DNA from 2 places in the Leuconostoc suionicum genome. Region 1 is predicted to be linked to the other one. Evidence: predicted binding sites of a transcription regulator. Region 1 holds the regulator's gene; the other holds the start of a gene.
What was found. The regulator HrcA, encoded in region 1, represses chaperone genes, less so after heat shock. The targets are predictions, from matches to a motif close to TTAGCACTCNNNNNNNNNGAGTGCTAA.
Positions count from the first base shown of each region.

Region 1 (4,628 bases):
AGGACAAAACGTTTGGCAAGTAGGGGAATTGCAAAATGACAAAGAATCAGATAGTTGATGGTTTGTTGGTTATCAATAAGCCTCGTGGCATGACATCTTTTGATGTTGTTAGTAGAGTACGCCGTATTATTGGTCAAAAAAAGGTTGGGCATGCTGGAACTTTAGATCCGAATGTTGATGGTGTCCTAGTAGTTGCTTTAGGTAAAGCGACAAAGTTGATTGATGAATTGCAAACACGGCCAAAAAGTTATATTGGAGAAATTACATTAGGGTTTTCAACAGAAACAGAGGACCTTGATGGTGAAATCGTTGATCAGCTGGATATCGTAGCCCCTTTTTCTGACCAGAAAATTGATCAAGCAATACAGCAATTAAATGGTGAAATCACACAAAAGCCACCTATGTACTCTGCTGTAAAAGTGAATGGTAAGCGGCTCTATGAGTATGCTCGAAATGGTGAGACTGTTGAACGTCCAGTTCGTAAAGCGGTAATTCATGACTTTAAACGTACATCCGGTATTAAATTTATAGATGGTAAGCAGGTATTCAAGTTTGAAGCCACAGTTTCCAAGGGCACGTATATTCGTACTTTAGCGGTAGATGCAGGCAAAATAATTGGGACCCCGGCAACAATGACACAATTGACTCGAACGATGGGGAGCGGATTCAAAATTTCTGAAGCACGCGACCTTGATTTTTTGTCCACACTAGCGTATGAAGAAGTATTAAAACAAGTAATACCTATTAGAGAAGTATTGAGGTGGCCAACTAAAACTTTGAGTGAAAATGAATGGTTTGCTGTAAAAAATGGTCAGAAAATTTCTAGTTGGCCTGCAAATGACAGCTATTTACAATTATATTATCAAAACAAACTGAAAGCAGTATATCAATATGACGAGATTGAGCAATTATGGCGTTCTCGTTATGTATTTGATAACCAATGACTATGACAGAATTAATTCGTTTACATTATCCAATATTAGATTTTAAAAAGCCGGTTCAACAGGTCGTTGCAATGGGCTTTTTTGACGGTGTTCATCGCGGGCATCAGGCTGTTTTAGCTCGTGCAAAAGCAGAAGCTGAAAAACAAGGGGTGCCCTTGGCTGTTTTGACCTATGATCCACATCCAATCGTAGCTTTTCAGACGTTGAAACAACCATTGCGTTATTTAACACCGTTAGCCAAAAAGAAGTCCATCATGAGCCAGTTAGGTGTTGATCGAGTTTATGTTATGCAGTTCACTTCTAAACTTGCTAAATTAGGTGGTCAACAGTTTGTCGATGAGGTGGTCATGCAATTAAACCCTGTTACGGTGGTAGCAGGATTCGACCATTTGTATGGTGCAGCGGGAACGGATAGTGATATGCTACATTTAGCAACATATGCGACTAATCTTTTTGACGTTGTGACTGTGTCTGAATTTGATGATTATAATCAGAAAGTTTCTTCTTCAACAATTCGATCTATGTTAGATCAGGGGAACGTAGATGGTGCCACACAGCAGCTTGGTCGTATCCATTCGACATCAGGTATAGTCGTTCATGGCGAAGCTAGAGGCCGCGAATTAGGCTTTCCAACTGCCAATATACAGACGCCTGAAAAGGAATGGTTGCCCGGTATTGGTATCTATGCTGTAAAAATAAAAGTATATGATACTTGGTATCTAGGAATGGCTAGCATCGGACGCAATGTGACATTTGGTGATGCTCGTCCAATCACAGTTGAAATCAATATTTTAGATTATCAAGAAGAAATATATGGTGAATTTGTTCAGATACAATGGTGTCATTATCTGCGTGGTGAAGTGAAATTTGAAAACGTTCAATCATTGATAGATCAACTTAATGAAGATGCAAGGCAAACAAGGCATTATTTTAATACAAAGTTATAAAATGCAATTTGTTGGCACTCTTATAAAAAGAGTGCTAAAACACTTGCATTATTTTTTAAATAGTGTATTATAATAAGTGTTAGCAGTTAGATATAGTGAGTGCTAAAAGGAGTCGATAATATGGCGCTAACAGAACGACAAAAGTTAATCTTAACCGCCATTATTTATGAGTATACACAGCGTGAACATGCGGTTGGTTCAAAAAGTTTACAAGAACATCTAGATATTAAAATTAGCTCTGCTACGATTCGTAATGAAATGGCAGCGCTAGAATCTGATGATCTTATAAAAAAATTGCATACTTCTGCTGGTCGAGTACCATCATATGAAGGGTATCGTTATTATTTAGATCACCTGATGATGACACGCAGAGCGACTGATCGAGATGTACAAGCAGTCATTCAATCATTTCGTGGAAACTTCCATGAAATAGATGATTTACTAGACGAGACAGCTAGGACTTTATCAAATTTAACTGGTTACACTGCGTTGATTTTGAAGCCAAGGCGAATTGATATTAAAGTTTCAGGATTTCGATTAGTTCCATTGGAGGGCCATCAGCTGATTGCAGTATTGGTTACTAATGATGGTAAGGTGACTAGCCAAACGTTTAAATTACCAAATGAAATGGCGATTGAATCATTGGAAAGTATGGTCGCCTACATCAATGATCAGATGGTCGGTCGACCGGTTAATGATGTATTGCGTATGATGCAGTCCGATGAATTGCCCACGCAGATGAGCCGCATGATTAAAACACCAGCTGCTTTTTTGCAACTATTTGGCGACGTGTTGGCACGCTCGAACGGAGATAACGTCCATATTGGCGGCCGATTGAATGTTCTAGACTTTAGTAAAGAAACTGATATCGCTGATGTGAAGCCTCTGTTGGAATTCTTGAACAACGCTGAGGATGTTAGACAAATTGCTTCGCCAACGCGAGATGTTCAAGTTAAAATTGGACGTGAGATTGGGGAGCCACTACTTTCAGAGTTTAGCTTGATTACGCGTGGATTTTTGGTACCAAACCAAGAGAGTGGTATTATTGCTTTACTTGGTCCAATTCCGATGTCATATAGTACCAATACGTTGCTTACAGACGCGTTTGGTGAAGCGTTAAGTCGCAAAATGATTGAATATACATAGCTAGGAGGTCACACCTGTGACAGAAAAAAACGAAGAAGTTGTAGAAGATAAGAACATTTCTGATCAAACTGATGAAAATTTGACCGAAGAAATTGAATCTGAAGCCGATGATTTACAGGTGGAGCCTGATCCACAACAAGTGGAAATTGATAAGCTAACAGAGCAAGTTAACAATCTCGAAGAAAAATTATTACGTGCACAAGCAGAAGTTCAAAATATACAACAGCGTAATGCGCGTGAGCTACAAAATGTACGCAAGTATGACGGACAAAAATTAGCCAGTGCAGTTTTGCCAGCCGTTGACAATTTGGAAAGAGCCCTTCAAGTTGAAGCTAACGATGAAGTGTCAAAGCAAATTAAAACAGGTGTGGAGATGACACTTAAGACGTTAAATCAAGCCTTAACAGACAATGGTATTACGTCAACAGGTGAAATTGGTGAATCTTTCGATCCAACTAAGCACCAAGCAATTCAAAGTGTTGAGTCAGATGAAGTTGAATCTGACCAAATTGCACAAGTTTTGCAAAAGGGTTACATATTACAAGACCGCGTAATTCGACCAGCAATGGTTGCAGTGGCGAAATAAGCACGATTTTGCATGGTGATTCAATCGATGAGATACTACACCTTAAAAAGATGAAAATGATTTTAAAGTAAAGGAAGAAATATTTATGTCAAAAATTATTGGTATTGATTTAGGAACGACAAACTCAGCTGTTGCTGTCCTTGAAGGTGGCGAACCAAAGATTATCACAAATCCAGATGGTGGTCGTACAACACCTTCAGTTGTCTCATTTAAAAATGGCGAAAGTCAAGTGGGTGATGTTGCAAAGCGTCAAGCAATTACAAACCCAGACACGATTATTTCAATCAAGTCTCACATGGGTGAAGCTGGTTATAAAGTTAATGCCAATGGTAAAGACTACACACCACAAGAAATTTCAGCAATGATCTTGCAATATATTAAGGGCTATGCTGAAGATTACTTAGGTGAAAAGGTTGAAAAAGCTGTTATCACAGTTCCTGCCTACTTTAATGATGCACAGCGTCAAGCTACTAAGGATGCCGGTAAGATTGCTGGTCTGGAAGTAGAACGTATTATTAACGAACCAACAGCTGCCGCATTGGCTTATGGTTTGGACAAGTTAGATAAGGATGAAAAAATTCTTGTCTATGACTTAGGTGGTGGAACATTTGATGTGTCAATTCTTGAATTAGGAGATGGCGTGTTTGAAGTTTTGTCAACAAACGGTGATACTCATCTTGGTGGTGATGACTTTGATAACAAAGTTATTGATTATTTGGCAGAACAATTTAAGTCAGAAAATGGTGTAGACTTAAAGGATGATAAATTAGCTTTGCAACGTTTGAAGGATGCCGCAGAATCAGCTAAGAAGACTTTGTCATCTGCAAATGAAGCTCAAATTGATTTGCCATTTATTGCTTCAGGTGATAACGGACCATTGCACTTGCAGACATCATTGACACGTGCAAAGTTTAACGAATTGACAGCTGATTTGGTTAAGAAAGCTGAGCAACCTGTTTTGAACGCTTTGAAGGATGCCGGATTGTCATTCTCTGACATCGACGA
Region 1 is NZ_CP015247.1:1,282,007-1,286,634, reverse strand. Features, by position in the region: gene A6B45_RS06475 (PTS glucose transporter subunit IIA) at 1-58, shown strand, start outside; gene truB (tRNA pseudouridine(55) synthase TruB) at 36-944, shown strand; gene ribF (riboflavin biosynthesis protein RibF) at 947-1,891, shown strand; gene hrcA (heat-inducible transcriptional repressor HrcA) at 2,012-3,037, shown strand; gene grpE (nucleotide exchange factor GrpE) at 3,054-3,623, shown strand; gene dnaK (molecular chaperone DnaK) at 3,709-4,628, shown strand, end outside.

Region 2 (4,628 bases), 420 kb from region 1:
TGCTGAACGTGTTACCTTAGTAGGATCGACAATACCAGCGGCAATCATGTCTACCCACTCATCAGTAGCAGCGTTGTAACCAAATCCTTCTTTTTGTTCCTTCAACTTGTTAACAATCACTGATCCTTCTAAGCCAGCATTTTCAGCGATTTGACGAACAGGTGATTCCAATGCTTTAATAACAGTATTGATACCAGTTTGAACGTCGCCTTCTTCTGACAAAGCTGAAACAGCAGCAATAACATTTACCAAGGCTGTACCACCACCGGCAACGAAACCTTCTTCGACAGCAGCACGCGTTGCATTCAAAGCATCTTCAATGCGGTACTTACGTTCTTTCAGTTCAGTTTCTGTGGCTGCACCAACGTTAATAACAGCGACACCACCAGCCAACTTTGCAAGACGTTCTTGCAACTTTTCACGATCAAAATCAGAAGTTGTTTCAGCAATTTGTTGCTTGATTGTGTCAACACGAGATGCGACAGCACCCTTATCACCTGAACCTTCAACAATTGTTGTGTTATCCTTTGTGATGTTAATCTTTGAAGCTTGACCAAGTTGATCAATTGTAACATCCTTCAAATTCAAACCAAGATCTTCAGTGATTACTGTACCACCAGTTAAGATAGCGATATCTTCCAATTGTGCCTTACGGCGATCACCAAATCCTGGTGCCTTAACCGCAACAACATTAAATGTACCGCGCATCTTGTTCAAAACTAGTGTTGGCAATGCTTCACCAGTAATATCGTCAGCAATGATTAACAAAGCACGTCCTTGTTCAACAACACTTTGCAATACTGGCAAAATATCTTGAATGTTACCAATCTTCTTATCAGTAATCAAGATGTATGGATTATCTAAGTTGGCTTCCATTTTGTCATTGTCAGTCACCATGTATTGTGACATGTAACCACGATCAAATTGCATACCCTCAACAACATCAAGTGTTGTTTCGATACCCTTTGATTCTTCGATGGTGATTACACCGTCATTACCAACTTTATCCATTGCTTCAGCAATTAATTCACCAACTTCTTCATTGGCGGCTGAAATTGATGCAATTTGTGCAATTTCATCTTTAGTATTAACTGTGTGTGACATTTCATGCAGCTTTGCAACGGCTGCAGCAGTAGCTTTTTCAATTCCTGTTCGAATACCAACAGGATTAGCACCGGCAGTCACATTCTTCAAGCCCTCACCAACAATTGCTTGAGTCAAAACAGTAGCAGTTGTTGTACCATCACCTGCGATATCGTTTGTCTTTGAAGCAACTTCAGCTACAAGCTTAGCACCCATATTTTCAAAATGATCTTCTAATTCAATTGCCTTGGCAATTGTCACACCATCGTTTGTAATTGTTGGTGCACCGTATGATTGTTCCAAGACCACGTTACGACCCTTTGGTCCAATTGTAGTTTTAACTGTATCAGCTAGTTTATCAACACCCGCCTTCATCTTTGCGCGTGCATCTTCTGAAAACTTTAATTCTTTAGCCATGATTTAAATATCTCCTTTGATTTGATAATTATTCGACGACTGCAACAATGTCTTTTTCGTGCAATGCTAAGTAATCTTGCCCCTCAAATGACACTTCTTGTCCTGCATACTTATCAAACAAGACTTCATCACCGACTTTAACTGTCAAATCACGGACTGTGCCATCATTTAAGACATAACCCGTACCCGCAGCTACAACTTTACCAGTAACAGGCTTGTCTTTGGCATTACTTGCCAAAACAATCCCACCGACAGTTTCTTCTGCAGCTTCCGTTACTTCAATAATCACACGATCACCTAATGGCTTCAACATGGATTCATACCTCCGAGATTTTCTTTTTTAGCACTCTTTTATAATGAGTGCTAATTACAACTTTAAGTATATCACTATCGTACTAAATGTCAACAAAAAAGACATGATATAAACATCATGTCTTTAAAAAAATGTACCACCATGAGCTTCAGAAATATCGTAAGCAATTGTGAATGCCTCAGGATCAACTTGGTGAATACCACGCAAAAAATGATTATATTCGTGATTATCAAGAACAACCATAAGCATTTCTCGGCCATCGCCCATATAACCACCAAGTACATCCATAATTGTAAAACCTTTGTCGCCATCAATTAAATACTTTTTCAGATCATCAATACGGTCATTTGTCGTGATATAAACCATTTTACGACGATCTAATCCTGTCTCAATATAATTCATGACCACGGCAGTAATAACTAATGAAAACAATGCCAAAATCAGCGCTTCTAGCCCTTCAGTAGCCAAGTTTCCTAATGATACAATCGTATCAATTGCCAATAATGACAACGCTGGTGAGATACGAAAATATTTTTTAAAAATCATTGGCGGTACTGCTGTACCTCCACTTGAGGCATCAATACGGTATAGCAATGCTACACCTACCGCGAAAATACTGCCACCAACTAATACAGAAAATGTTCTATCGTGCAATACTTGAAAGCTCGGTGTGATTTTTAACAAAATTGGCAACACAATACTGCCAAATGCAATTCGAGCCGTCGTACCGCGATCTAAAAAAACACCCGCCAAAACAATCATAATCAAATTAACAACCAAAACAGTTGCTGCACGATCAAATCCAACCAATTCATTCATCAAAATAGCAAATCCCGTAGCACCACCGGCAGCAACCTTTGCGGGTGCATAGAAAAAATTGATACTAATTGCCACAATTTCCAGTGCCATTACAATAACGATATAGCGTAGTGCTTGATAGTTTTTAAGTAGTTTCATTTAGTATCCTCATTGTTTGTGGCATTTGAAAATTTATTTGTGTTTAAAGTGTGACCGGATTGTGTCCCATAAAGTAGGCATTCGTAGTATTTTTTCATTTCCAAGATGCTCACGCATTACTTTAAGTACGCTACCTGACTCCTTAGCAGAAAAATCCAAATCTACCTTATCCGTTTTAATTTTAAATCGACGACTTACTCGTTCTCCTGAAACGTGTACATATACGGCCGTGACATTTTGCCATGGAATTTGAATGTAATCTTCAACGTTATTATCATTGAAAAACTCAAATGCCCTATCACCTACTAAAATCTTACCATATTTAGCCCCAATACCAAGATAAGAAATCCCCGGTGTTGTCAATTCTGCCGTCGTATTCAAAGATTGTACCATGATTTCTTTCCCCTAACTTCTTATGTATTGACAAAAGCGCTCGCCTCATCGACAAGCACTTTTATCAGAAATTTTATTACATTATGTTTAAAGCATGCATTGCGATACCAAAGATGAAAATACCAATAATCATAACAATTGGAGAAACCTTCTTCTTTAACAACCACATTGCCAAGAATGTCAACAAAAGACCCATCAAACCAGGAATCAAGCTATCTAAGTTACTTTGTAAAGTATTAGGCGCTACTTTAGTTAAAGACAACCCTGATGCCTGTTCACTTAGAATTTTTTGTAATTGTCCACCTGTAACGGCGCCATTTGGGAAGTTAATATAAGCCCCTTCGGACAACTTCTTTGCAGGTAACTGAAGAGTAAATTTAATTGATACCCAACGTTCAACTAGGACCGCTAAGATAAACATTCCTAGAATCGAAGCACCTTTGGTAATATCTTTTAGTAAGCCACCTGATAAATCTTGTGTGATGGCGCTACCAGCTTTATAACCAAATTCTTGTGTATACCATAAGAAGGCCATACGGATAATATTCCAAAGAACAAAGAACAGGATAGGGCCAAGAATATTACCGCTCATTGCTAAGGATGCACCTAATGCACCTATAATTGGTCGAATCGTAAACCAAAAGACAGGATCACCAATTCCAGCTAGCGGACCCATCATACCAATCTTAACCCCTTGAATAGCAGTATCATCAATCGGAGCACCGTTGGCACGTTCTTCTTCCAAGGCCAATGTCACACCAAGAATAGGTGAAGCAACATAAGGATGAGTGTTAAAAAATTCTAGATGTCGCTGCAAGGCCGCAGAACGATCTTCTTTTGACTTGTATAACTTTTTAATCGCCGGAATCATGGCATAAGCCCATCCAACGTTTTGCATACGTTCGTAGTTCCATGATCCTTGCAAGAATTGTGAACGCCATGCAACTGACATACGATCTTTTCGTGTTAGTTCAATTTTTGTTTCAGCCATTATCTTGCCCCTTTCTAGTACTTATTCAAAATGTCGCCGACTGGATCGCCGCCACCATTTGAACCGCCGCCGTTGTTGTTACCACCCATCTTTGACAAATTAATATAAATCAAAGCAAGAGCAAGACCGATTGCACCTAAAGCAATTAATGTCAGTTCACTAACAGCTGCAAGTGCAAAACCAATGGCGAAGAATGGCCATACTTCACGTGTTGCCATCATATTGATAACCAAGGCATAACCTACGGCAACAACCATACCACCACCGATTGTCATACCACCGGTCAACCATTCAGGCATTGATGTTAATACTGCTCGAACAGCTGCTGCAGGAACAGCAATTAATATTGCAGCCGGAATGGCAATACGTAGACCCTGTAATATAAGAGCAAACAAGTGCAATCGTTCAATTGTACCTATTTTTCCTTCTTTAGCGGCAGCATCAGCACCGTGAGTCAAACCCACCGCAATAGTA
Region 2 is NZ_CP015247.1:1,701,185-1,705,812, forward strand. Features, by position in the region: gene groL (chaperonin GroEL) at 1-1,500, opposite strand, end outside; gene groES (co-chaperone GroES) at 1,529-1,813, opposite strand; gene A6B45_RS08560 (YitT family protein) at 1,937-2,770, opposite strand; gene A6B45_RS08565 (DUF956 family protein) at 2,804-3,163, opposite strand; gene A6B45_RS08570 (PTS system mannose/fructose/sorbose family transporter subunit IID) at 3,240-4,154, opposite strand; gene A6B45_RS08575 (PTS mannose/fructose/sorbose transporter subunit IIC) at 4,169-4,628, opposite strand, start outside.
Region 2: the regulator HrcA is predicted to act here: its motif matches at 1,841-1,867, upstream of groES (co-chaperone GroES).